One region of the Bradyrhizobium sp. GW821-FHT13H05 genome, then DNA from elsewhere that is predicted to be linked to it. Evidence: predicted binding sites of a transcription regulator. Region 1 holds the regulator's gene; each other region holds the start of a gene.
What was found. The regulator LexA, encoded in region 1, represses DNA repair genes until DNA is damaged. The targets are predictions, from matches to a motif close to TGTTCNNNNTGTGTTCNG.

Region 1 (3,982 bases):
GTCTCGTTCGGGACCCAGATCTCGAAGCGCCGCGCGATGGGCGTTGCCTGCGCCGAGAGGAAGGTCAGCACCCAGGTCCGCTCGGTGCCGGTCTGGTAGGGAATGCCGACGCCGAGATTGATTCCGACCTCGGCGGCCTCTTCCCAGCGCAGGAAACTCTTGGCGTTGTGCAGATCCCTGATGATCAGCGGCAGGCCCGCCTTCCAGGTGCGGCCGGGCAGGCCGAAGCCGCGGGGAAATTTGGTGTGGCGGGAGTTGAACTCGAACATGTCGGCGGTGCCATAGTAGCCGTCGACGAGCCCCATCTCGTGGGAGGTATCGGGATCGTTGTGCCAGAGCTCGATCGCGCCGACATGCGCCTCGTCGTCGCCGCAGAACAGCACCATCACGGCTTGCAGGAATTCACCTGAAAAGACCGGCACCGCGACGCCGCAGGTGAGGCCGGCCGCAAGCGCCTGGTCGGTCCGCTTGAAATAGGAGTTGGCGAATTTGGTGAGGATCACGGGATGGCCAGAGGCCCAGGCCTTGCCGGGAAGGCCATCGTCATATCCGAAGTGCAGGCTCTCGCTCACGGCCTTGAACGCGGACAGCCCTTCGCCATAGAGGCCACCGCCGAATTCCAGCCGCATGCGCGTGCGGTCAGGCACCCAGAGTTCAACGACGCGAATGAAGGTTTTCATCGAACGTGCCCGCCGCCTCAAGCCCAAGACAATAGTCCAGACAATAGCCAAGACACCTGCCGGGGCAGCATCGGCCATTTGCTTGCGGAACGGACGTTCAAAATTCAGGCAGGGCCGCGCAAACTTCGTGCGCCGGGGAGGTGCGGGGCTAATCCTGGCGGGTTGGATTCTCGGGGCGCAAACCACACCATCTCGCCGGCCACGGCCGGCGATGGCGACTTCAGTCCTGGTCCCGACCTGTAGCCGGGGGCGCTACGTCAGCCGATCGGCAGGCGTCGGATCGTCGGCCGGCTGTCGGCAATGATCTCAGGCTTCTGCTCGCGCTCGCCGAGCGGCTGGGTGACCGGCAATTGCAGCACGGTTGCGCGCTGACCTTCGACGAGCTGGGTCACCAGCACGTATTTGCCGTCGGGGAATTCGATCGCGTCGTGATGACGATCGGGAATGTGCGGATCGATCTTGCCGAACTTGCCGACGCGCGAATTGATCGTGCGCGTCCAGATCCAGCGATTGTCGTAACGGACGTTGTCGGCGAAAGCGAGCTCCGTTCCCGGCAGCAGACACACCGCGACGGACATGTCGGCTTCGGAGGCGAAGCCGCGCGTCGAGGTGCCGCGGAAGGTTGTCGTGACGATCGTCTCGCCGACTTCTGCGGGGCGCGTCGCGACGGCGTGCAGGCTGTAGTCACACATCGGGTGCTCCTCATTCGAAGATAGCAACCCGCGCCTCTGGTTTGGAGGCGCAGGCCTCTATCAGAGTGGAAGCCTGCAAGCGTCTGCTTGGTTGTGGGCAAATCTGCGGCTTGGGTCCGCAGGCTGCCATCACAATATCTTTTTCAGATGCACTGGGAACAAAGTCCGCTCCCGTGCATTTTGGCGTGCGTCTCCCTCAGCGACCAGCAGGCGCCGACCAGCCGGAATACTGCCAGGCCGGTTGCGAAGGCTGCGCAACGGCGTTGCGGGCATTGCGGAATTGCTCGGTCGTCGTCGTCGGCGTTGCCTTGCGGGCATGGTGCGACGATGCGGCGAAGGCTTGCGACGCCGATGCTGCGATCAGCGCCATCGTGACTGTGCTCAGGACGATCTTGCGCATGGTTGTCTCCTCGGTTTCTGAGAGGCCTTGCGAAGCGAAGTGCTTCGTGCGGCGTGCCGAGGATCTAGCGCTGGAGAGGTGGCCGGATAATCTGTGCAAAACCAGAAAGACTATCCAGCCGGAGCGGACAATCGTCCGCTCCAATTGCTCAGGCGCGGTCGTCAACCGACGCCGCGCGGACGGTTCAGTACTTCCGGTAAAGCCCGATCAGCTTGCCCTGAATCTTCACCCGGTTGGGCGGCAGGATGCGGACTTCATAGGCGGCGTTGGCGGGCTCCAGCGCGATCGAGGCGCCGCGGCGGCGGAAGCGCTTCAGCGTCGCCTCCTCGTCGTCGATCAGCGCCACCACGATGTCGCCGGTGTCGGCGCTCTCGTTGCGCTGGATCAGCGCCATGTCGCCGTCGAGGATACCGGCCTCGACCATGGAATCGCCGCGCACTTCGAGCGCGTAATGCTCGCCCGAGCCGAGCATGTCGGGCGGGACGCTGATGGTGTGGCTCCGGGTCTGCAACGCCTCGATCGGCGTGCCGGCCGCGATCCGGCCCATGACGGGCACCGCGACGGGACGCTCGCCCTCGTCAGCGGGCGGGCTGGACGTCGTACGCACCTTGCCAAGATTGCCCTCGATGACGCTTGGCGTGAAGCCGCGGCGGCTGCCGGCGGCAGCCTGAAGCTCAGGCAGCTTGATCACCTCGATCGCGCGGGCGCGGTTGGGCAGGCGCCGGATGAAGCCGCGCTCCTCGAGCGCGGTGATCAGGCGATGGATGCCCGATTTCGAGCGCAGGTCGAGCGCGTCCTTCATCTCGTCGAAGGAGGGCGGCACGCCGCTTTCCTTCAGCCGTTCGCTGATGAACCGCAGGAGCTCGTATTGTTTGCGCGTTAACATCTCGACCAAAATCCCCCGGTTGATGTCGTTCGATTCCGAGACGCTGAACTCGGCGATAAGCCGCTACATCCTCGAAACAAATCATGAACGGACACTATATGTTCGATACATGTTCCGCAACTGCTTAATTTACCGTGAACGCGACAAAGTTCGCGGAACGCGTGCGAACGAAGCGTTCAGACCGGCAGTCGCAACACCTCGCAAGGCGTACCGGCCTCGGCCTTCGGCGCGAATGGCGCGCGCACGAGAAGTGCCTGTGCCGCAGCGAGATTCGCAAGCAGCGAGGAATCCTGGTGATTGACCGGAAGGGCGATGAGCGTGCCGTCATCGCGCATGTCGAGGCGCGCGCGCAGATAGTCTTCGCGCTGGTCGTTGGCGCCGACGTCACGGCCGAGCACCGCGCGTTCACGGCGGTGATGAATCACCTGCTGGCCCGACAGCGCGCGAATCAACGGCACCATGAACAGGAAACCGCAAACGTAGGATGACACGGGATTGCCAGGCAGGCCGATCACGCGCATCGCCCCGAGCCGGCCGTTCATCATTGGCTTGCCCGGCCGCATCGCGATCTTCCAGAACGCCATCGAGATACCTTCGCCCCGGAGCGCCTGCTGGACCAGGTCGTGGTCGCCGACCGAGGCACCGCCGGTCGTGATCAGGATGTCGGCACCGCTCTCGCGGGCCTGGCGGATGCCGGCGGTGGTGGCCTCCAGCGTATCGGCAGCGACGCCGAGATCGACGGTCTCGGCGCCCTCGCTGCGGGCGAGCGCGTGCAGGGCATAGCCGTTGGAATAGACGATCTGGCCGGGGCCGGGCGTGGTGCCCGGCATTACCAGCTCATCGCCGGTGGCGAGGATCGCGACCTTCGGACGGCGGCGGACGGGCAAAAGCGGGTGGTTCATTCCGGCGGCGAGCGCCAGGTCGCGCTCGGTGAGCCTGATACCCTTGCGCAGCAGCACGTCGCCTTCCGAGAAGTCGACGCCCGCGGGGCGGATGTGCCGCCCCGTTACGGCCGCTTCCTTGATCGTGATGCGCTTGCCCTCGGCGACCGTGTCCTCCTGGATCACGACCGCATCCGCGCCTGAGGGAACGACGCCGCCGGTGAAGATCCGCACCGCTTCGCCGGCGCCGACCGAGCCCGCAAACGGCCGGCCCGCGGCGACCTCGCCGATCACGGTGAGTTGCGCGTCGATCTTCGCCGCATCGCTCGCCCGCACCGCGTAGCCATCCATCGCCGACATCGCCTCGGGCGGCTGCGTGCGCCGCGCTGCGACATCGCGCGCGAGTACGCGATGGAAGGCGTTGTCGAGGGCAACCGCTTCTT
Region 2 (3,982 bases), 120 kb from region 1:
CCGGCGCCGGGACCGATGTCGAGAACGTGGTCGGCGAGGAGGATGGCGTCCTCGTCATGCTCGACCACGATCACGGTATTGCCGAGGTCGCGCAGGCGCTTGAGCGTATCGAGCAGGCGCGCATTGTCGCGCTGGTGCAGGCCGATCGAGGGCTCGTCCAGCACGTAGAGCACGCCCGTCAGGCCCGAGCCGATCTGCGAGGCCAGGCGGATGCGCTGGCTCTCGCCGCCGGACAGCGTGCCGGAGGAGCGGGACAGCGTGAGATAGTTGAGGCCGACGTCGAGCAGGAAGGTGAGGCGCTCGCGGATTTCCTTGAGGATGCGACCGGCGATCTCGTTCTGCTGCGCGTTCAGCGCCTCCGGCACGGTCTCGAACCACGCGCCGGCACCCTTCACCGACAGCTCCGAGATCTCGCCGATATGCTTGCCGCCGATCTTGACGCAGAGCGCTTCCGGCTTGAGCCGGAAACCGTTGCAGGCGCCGCAGGGCACGTCGTGGAAATACTTTGCCAGCTCCTCGCGCGCCCACTCGCTCTCGGTCTCGCGATAGCGGCGGTTGATGTTGGTGATGACGCCCTCGAACGGCTTCTTGGTGTCGTACGAACGCACGCCGTCCTCGTAGGAGAACTTGATCTCGTCCTCGCCCGAGCCATGCAGGATCGCGTCTTTCGTCTTCTTCGGCAGATCCTTCCATTTGGTGGTCAGCGTGAACTTGTAGTGCTTGCCGAGCGCCGTCAGCGTCTGCGTGTAATAGGGCGACGACGACTTGGCCCAGGGCGCGATCGCGCCCTTGCCGATGGCGAGCTCCTTGTCGGGGATGACGAGGTCTTCGTCGACATGCTGCTCGACGCCGAGGCCGCCGCAGGCGGGGCAGGCGCCGTAGGGATTGTTGAACGAGAACAGCCGCGGCTCGATCTCGGGGATGGTGAAGCCGGACACGGGGCAAGCGAACTTTTCCGAGAACAGGATGCGCTCGGGACCGCTCTTGTCGTGGATCTTTGCGGTTTTCTTTTTCTCTTCGGCGGGCGCGGCAGCAGCCGGTGCATCGGCATATTCGATGACGGCGAGGCCTTCGGCCAGCTTCAGCGCGGTCTCGAAGCTCTCGGCGAGGCGCTGGCCGATATCGGCGCGCACCACGATGCGGTCGACGACGACGTCGATGTCATGCGGGAATTTCTTGTCCAGAACAGGCGCTTCCGCCAGCTCATGGAAGGTGCCGTCGATCTTGACGCGCTGAAAGCCCTTCTTGAGCCATTCGGCGAGCTCCTTGCGGTACTCGCCCTTGCGGCCGCGCACGACGGGCGCCAGCAGATAGAGGCGGGTGCCTTCGGGCAGCGCCAGCACGCGGTCGACCATCTGCGAGACGGTCTGGCTTTCGATCGGCAGGCCGGTGGCTGGCGAATAGGGCACGCCAACGCGGGCCCAGAGCAGGCGCATGTAGTCGTAGATCTCGGTGACGGTGCCGACGGTCGAGCGCGGATTCTTCGAGGTCGTCTTCTGCTCGATCGAGATCGCCGGCGACAGGCCGTCGATCTGGTCGACATCAGGCTTCTGCATCATCTCCAGGAACTGGCGCGCATAGGCCGACAGCGATTCGACGTAGCGGCGCTGGCCCTCGGCATAGATGGTGTCGAAGGCGAGCGAGGATTTGCCGGAGCCGGAGAGGCCGGTGAACACCACCAGCTTGTCGCGGGGAATCTCGACGTCGATGTTCTTGAGGTTGTGCTCGCGCGCGCCACGGATCGTAATTGCGCGCAGGCTGGAGCCCGCGTTCTGCTGTTGGCGCTTCGCCTTGATCACTTCATCCATCCGCGTTGCCCTCAAGGAATCCCATGGGTGCGCGACCGCGCCAACAAAAAGGCGCGCTTCGCCCGGAACCGGGATCGGCGCCGATGGGGTTGTCAGCGAACGTAGGAAGAACGAGGACGGATTTCCAGAGGGAGTTGCGAATCGTCAACGGATTGTTGGCGCGCTGGCGGCAACTGGCAGCAGCGAGGATCGCGGAACTGAGGGAATGGTGCGCGCGCAAACAAAAAGGCCGGCACAAGGCCGGCCTTTCGTAACGCGATGGCGTCGTAGCGAAGATCAGTACTTCGCGACGATCGGGCCGTTGAAGTGATAGTTCACGCCGACCTGCACGGTGTGGAAGTTGAGCGTGCCGGTGGGCAGGGCGCCCGAGAAGTAGGTCTCGCCGCCGAGGCTGCGATAGAGGTACTCGCCCTTGACCGACCACTGCGGCGCGAAGAACGCTTCGACGCCGGCGCCGACGGTCCAGCCGGAGTGCCACTTGCTGTCGGAGACGCTCGCGCCACCAGCGGCGAGGGTGATCTTGTTGTCGATCCAGGCGTAACCACCGGTGCCATAGAACAGCACCTGGTTGACGGCATAGCCGATGCGGCCGCGCACGGTGCCCATGGCGTCGGTCTTCGACGTGGCGGTGATGCCGGTGAGCGCGTCGGTTGCCGAGGCGCTGACGTCAGCCCAGGCACCATCGGCCTCGACGCCGAACACGACGTTACCGGTCTGCCAGTTGTAGCCGGCGGTGCCGCCGACGAAGCCACCCTTCATCTTCGGGTCGCCCGAAGCGTTTTCCCAGGCGCCGCCACCGACGATACCGAGGTAGAAGCCGGTCCAGTTGTAGACCGAAGCCACAGCCACCGGAGCCTTGGTGTACGGGCGGGCCGCAAGATCGGCCGCCGATGCGGGGGCAGCCAAAGCGAACAAACAGGCCGAAGCCAACAAAACCTTCTTCATTTTCAACTTAATCCCAGTCCCAGTTTCTGTTGTGCCTTCCACGATTGGGAAGGGCATCGGACGCTGTGGTCCAACTGATGTCGTGCTTACACCAGTGAAGCCGCAAGTTGTGTCTCCCAAAAGCCACAACAGTCGCAAAACGTAACAATCACTGACCAATTGTTCCGAGCCCGGAAACACAGCAAAAGGCCGGCGCGAGGCCGGCCTTTGATCTCAATGATATCAGAGGGATATCAGTATTTCGCGATGAGCGGGCCGCCCCAGCGATAGTTCACGCGGATCAGGCCGATATCGACGTCCTGGCTGATGCGATCAGAGCGTGTGGCGGCGCCGAGCGGGGCCGCAAGGAAGTTGCCGGAGCCGCTGAATCCGATGGTGCGGGTGCCGAGGAAGATGTGATCGTACTCGAAGCCGACCGTCCAGTTCGGCGCGAATCCGAACTCGACGCCGGCGCCCACGGTACCGCCCCAGCGGGTCTCGTTGGCCCGGTCGAATTCGAGGCCGGTGACGACATCGTAGCTCCGGTAGCGATCGCTCACGACGGCGCCGCCGCCCTTCACGTAGAGCAGCACGTTATTCCAGGCGTAGCCGACCTGGCCGGTGATCAAACCGAAGGCGTTGATCTTGGAGCGGTCGCGAAGACCCGTGCCGACGAACGTGGTGCTGATGTTGTCGCCGGAGAAGTCGGCCCAGTTGCCCTGGCCTTCGAGACCGAACACCCAATTCGCCGATTGCCAGCGATAACCGACCTGGCCACCGACCGTGCCGCCGGTGGCGTTGTGGCAGCCTTCGCCAACCAGAGTGCCGGTGACGGGCGTGACAAAATCCCAGCATTTGTGGCTCGAGCCACCGCCGCCGTTGATGCCGATGTAGAAGCCGCTCCAGTCGTAGATGGTGGCGACCATCGGCGCCGGAGCCTTGGTGTAGGGCCGCGCGGCGAGATCCGCCGCGCTCGCGGGAGCCGGCAGGCCCAATGCCACAACACCGATTGCACCAATCAAAATCTTATTCATTGCAGTCTCCCCAGTTTCGGTCCGCTTCTTGAAGTCCCCGAAGCGGCCAATCAGGCGCGACGCCCATATGAACTTAATTCCAATGCAAACGTAGCTTAACGGGTGAGCAGAGTCCGTCGCTGAAAAGCAACAGTCGCGCGACAAGTGAAGTGTGCCTAACTTGATGAATGTTAAGTGCTTTTTGTCATTTATTGGAACCGGAAAAGGTTCCGTCCA
Region 3 (3,982 bases), on a different contig from region 1:
TGCAGCCTGTTCTCGGCATCCGAAGCCATCATCACCGGCCGCGTCATCGCGGTGGTCGGCGCCAAAGGCGGCGTCGGCGCCTCCACTGTCGCGCACAACGTGGCCTGGACCATCGCCCGCGACCTCGCACTCGATTCCGTCGTGATCGATCTCGACCTCGCCTTCGGCACCGCCGGCCTCGACTACAACCAGGATCCGATGCAGGGCATCGCCAACGCGGTGCTGTCGCAGGACCGGCCCGACACCGCGCTGATGGAACGCCTGCTCGCCAAATGCACCGACCGCCTCAGCCTCCTCGCTGCGCCCGCGACGCTCGATCGCGTCTATGATTTCGGCGCGGAGGCCTTCGACGCTGTGTTCGACACGCTGCGCATGACCACGCCCTGCATCGTGCTCGACGTTCCCCATCAATGGTCGGGCTGGACGCGCCGCGCGCTGGTCAATGCCGACGACATCGTGATCGTGGCCGAACCCGATCTCGCCAATTTGCGCAATACCAAGAACATGCTGAGCGTGCTGAAGGCGGCACGGCCAAACGACCGGCCGCCGCTGTACTGCATCAACCAGGTCGGCATGCACAAGCGCGCGGAGATCGACGTGAAGTCGTTCGCCAAGACGATGGAGAGCCAACCGATCGCGGTGATCCCGTTCGATTCGAAGCTGTTCTCGACAGCGGCCAACAACGGCCAGATGATCGCGGAGGTCTCCAGGAGCCACCACACCACCGAGCTGTTCCAGAACATGGCGAACCGTCTCGCCGGTCGCGGCGAGGTGAAGAAGCCGAAGCGCTCGCTGCTCGGACCGCTGCTGAAGAAGCTGAAGGGCCGGACGGGCCGCGGATCCGCCCCGCATCGCAAGGCGTCGTAAGCACAAATACAGGGCGGGCTACTTGTCCGCCCGCTGCTGCTGCTTCTTCGCCAGCAGCTGGCGCAGCGCCGTGACCTTGGCCGCGGCCTGATCAGGCGGCAGATCGCCCTTCACGATGGACTCGGCCTCGGCCTGCTTGCCCTCCAACCCCAACACCAGCGCGAGATTGGCGCGCACGCGGGGGTCGGCGGGATTGCGCTCATGGGCGCGGCGCATCGTTTCCTCGGCCCTCGGCAGGTTGTTCTGGAGCATGTAGGACAGGCCGAGATTGGACAGGACCTGCGGCTCGTCGGGCACGATCTTCAGCGCGCTCGCATAATATTGCTGCGCCTCTTCGTTGCGGCCGAGCTGATCGAGCGCGGCGCCCTGCGCCGAGAGGATGCGCCAGTCGGGATCCTCAGGCGTATGCGCGCGGCCGAGCACATCGAACGCCTGCTGGAAATTGCCATTGTCGGCGAGCGCGCGGCCATAGCCTGCGAGCAACGCCTTGTTGCTGGGATGGGCGAGCACCGCCTGCTCGAGCACCGCGACCGCCTGGGCGCGCTGGCCGGTCTCGCGCAGCGCCTTGCCGTAGTCGAGCGCAATGTTGGGATCACTCGGCTTGGCGCGATAGCGCTCGCGAAGCGCGTCCATGTCCGGCCTGGCGTCGGCCTTGGCGTCAACCTTGGCAGCGGCCTCGGACTTGCCGCCGAGCGCGCCGGTCACGTCTTCCAGGCTCACAGTCTGGCAACCGCCGAGGACGAGCACCAGGAGCGCGGGAAGCAGAAATCTCGCCGGGGAGGAGGCGAGGGACGAACGCTTGGACATACTCTGATCACTCGGCAACTGATCAGAGATGCTTACCGATTAACGCTAAAGTCCCGTTAAGGACGCGGGGGTTCGGGATCTATTGTCTGGGCATGATCCGGAGACCGCGTCACGCGTTTCCGGATGATGCTCGCTCAATCGGTGAACTCAGCGCCGAATTCGCAGCCGATGCGCCAGCGCAGGCGGCACTGGCGGGAATAGTCCGGCGCGAAGATGATGGTGAATTGCGGCGGCACTTCCAGAAATTCCGCCACCACTTTCACGCCCCCATCCGAGATATCCGTGATCGTGCAGTCCCGCGGCAGCGAGCCCGCGCCAAAATGAATCTTGGCGAGCCGCGTGCACACCCGACGTTCGCTTCTGCGGCGATTTGCAAGCATTTGAATTGTTCACCCGTTACATCACGGCCCATCCCGCACCCCTAGGAGTAACGGACATTCGTTGGAATGTGCTGAGGACAGCCGCTCGCATTCGAAGCGTAGTGTCTGACCTGCGTTTACGATCGGTTAGGGCTTGCCGGGCCTCCGAATATGTTCCCGTATTGTTCTTGCGGAAGACGCTGCGCTCTGCTACCCTCGATTGTACGAGAGGGCAGGTTGGTTCGGGCATGGTTCAACGGGTTTCTACCGTCGCCTTTGAGGGGATCGAGGCCCGCGCGGTCGACGTGCAGGTGCAGGTCGCGCCGGGCCTGCCGGCCTTTGCCATCGTCGGCCTGCCTGACAAGGCGGTGTCGGAGGCGCGCGAGCGGGTCCGCTCGGCGTTGATTGCGTCAGGCCTGGCGCTGCCGGCGCGCCGGATCATCGTCAATCTGGCGCCCGCTGATCTCCCCAAGGAAGGCAGCCATTACGACCTGCCGATCGCACTCGGGCTGATGGCGGCGATCGGCGCGATCCCCCCGGATGCGCTGACGGGCTTTACCGTGCTCGGCGAGCTCGGCCTCGACGGATCGATCGCACCCGTCGCCGGCGTTCTTCCTGCCGCGATCGGCGCCAATGTGCGCGAGGAAGGTTTGATCTGTCCGGCGTCCTGCGGCTCTGAAGCGGCATGGGCGAGCCCGGATATCCAGATCATCGCCGCACAATCGCTGATCCAGATCGCCAATCACTTCAAAGGCACGCAAGTGCTGTCGCGGCCCTCGCCGAAGGTGCATGAAGCCGCGGCCTCCACGCTCGACCTGCGTGACATCAAGGGCCAGGAGAGCGCCAAGCGCGCGCTGGAGATCGCGGCCGCCGGCGGCCATCACCTCCTGATGATCGGCGCACCCGGCGCCGGCAAATCGATGCTGGCGGCGCGCCTGCCCTCGATCCTGCCGCCGCTGTCGCCGGGCGAATTGCTCGAGGTCTCGATGATTGCCTCGGTCGCCGGCGAGATCGAAGGCGGTGCGCTGACCGCGCGGCGGCCGTTCCGCTCGCCGCATCATTCCGCCAGCATGGCCGCGCTCACCGGAGGCGGCATGCGCGCAAAACCCGGCGAGATCTCGCTCGCGCATCAGGGCGTGCTGTTCCTCGACGAATTGCCGGAGTTCGATCCGCGCGTGCTCGATTCGCTGCGCCAGCCGCTGGAGAACGGTGAGGTCTCCGTCTCCCGCGCCAATCACCGCGTCACTTATCCGGCGCGCTTCATGCTGGTGGCAGCGATGAACCCCTGCCGCTGCGGCCATGCGTTCGAGCCCGGCTATGCCTGCAAGCGCGGCCGCATCGATCGCTGCACCGGCGACTACCAGGCGCGGATCTCCGGCCCGCTGATGGACCGCATCGATCTGCGCATCGAGGTGCCGGCGGTGACCGCAGCCGATCTGATCCTGCCGCCGCCGGCCGAAGGGTCCGCCGAAGTCGCCGCGCGCGTCGCGGTCGCACGCGATATCCAGCTTGCGCGTTACGCGGATATCGGCCTGCCGCAGGTCCGCACCAATGCCGAGGCGCCGGCCTCGGTGCTTGAGGAGATCGCAAAGCCCGACGCGCAAGGCGCCAAGCTGCTGCGCGATGCCGCCGAGACCATGCGGCTGTCGGCGCGTGGCTATCACCGCGTGCTGCGCGTGGCGCGCACGCTGGCCGACCTCGACGGCGCCGACAAGATCGGCCGGCTGCATCTCGCCGAGGCGCTGTCCTACCGCGCACTCGCGGAGGATGTGCGCCAGATGGCCTGATCATTCCGCGCATCAACCCGGCGGTAACGAGTTTCCTTTACGCTCTGCAAACCATAAGGCCCAGAAAGTTCCCCGGGCCTGGCGAGTAGAGTGTCATGTTGCGTTTCAAGATCCTGGCCTCGGTTGTTCCCCTGCTGGCAGCTGCGGTGTTTGCCCGCAGCG

Region 2: the regulator LexA is predicted to act here: its motif matches at 1,904-1,921, upstream of uvrA (excinuclease ABC subunit UvrA).
Region 3: the regulator LexA is predicted to act here: its motif matches at 2,206-2,223, upstream of AC1RR3_RS18955 (YifB family Mg chelatase-like AAA ATPase).

What each region holds. Positions count from the first base shown of each region.
Region 1 covers NZ_JBXAPO010000010.1:66,066-70,047, forward strand. The annotation lists gene AC1RR3_RS26575 (GAF domain-containing protein) at 1-680, opposite strand, end outside; gene AC1RR3_RS26580 (hypothetical protein) at 938-1,372, opposite strand; gene AC1RR3_RS26585 (hypothetical protein) at 1,569-1,772, opposite strand; gene lexA (transcriptional repressor LexA) at 1,957-2,658, opposite strand; gene AC1RR3_RS26595 (molybdopterin molybdotransferase MoeA) at 2,835-3,982, opposite strand, start outside.
Region 2 covers NZ_JBXAPO010000010.1:186,461-190,442, forward strand. The annotation lists gene uvrA (excinuclease ABC subunit UvrA) at 1-1,808, opposite strand, end outside; gene AC1RR3_RS27170 (outer membrane protein) at 2,085-2,753, opposite strand; gene AC1RR3_RS27175 (outer membrane protein) at 2,987-3,766, opposite strand.
Region 3 covers NZ_JBXAPO010000005.1:477,141-481,122, forward strand. The annotation lists gene AC1RR3_RS18940 (CpaE/TadZ family protein) at 1-867, shown strand, start outside; gene AC1RR3_RS18945 (tetratricopeptide repeat protein) at 886-1,674, opposite strand; gene AC1RR3_RS18950 (PilZ domain-containing protein) at 1,809-2,054, opposite strand; gene AC1RR3_RS18955 (YifB family Mg chelatase-like AAA ATPase) at 2,282-3,820, shown strand; gene AC1RR3_RS18960 (hypothetical protein) at 3,916-3,982, shown strand, end outside.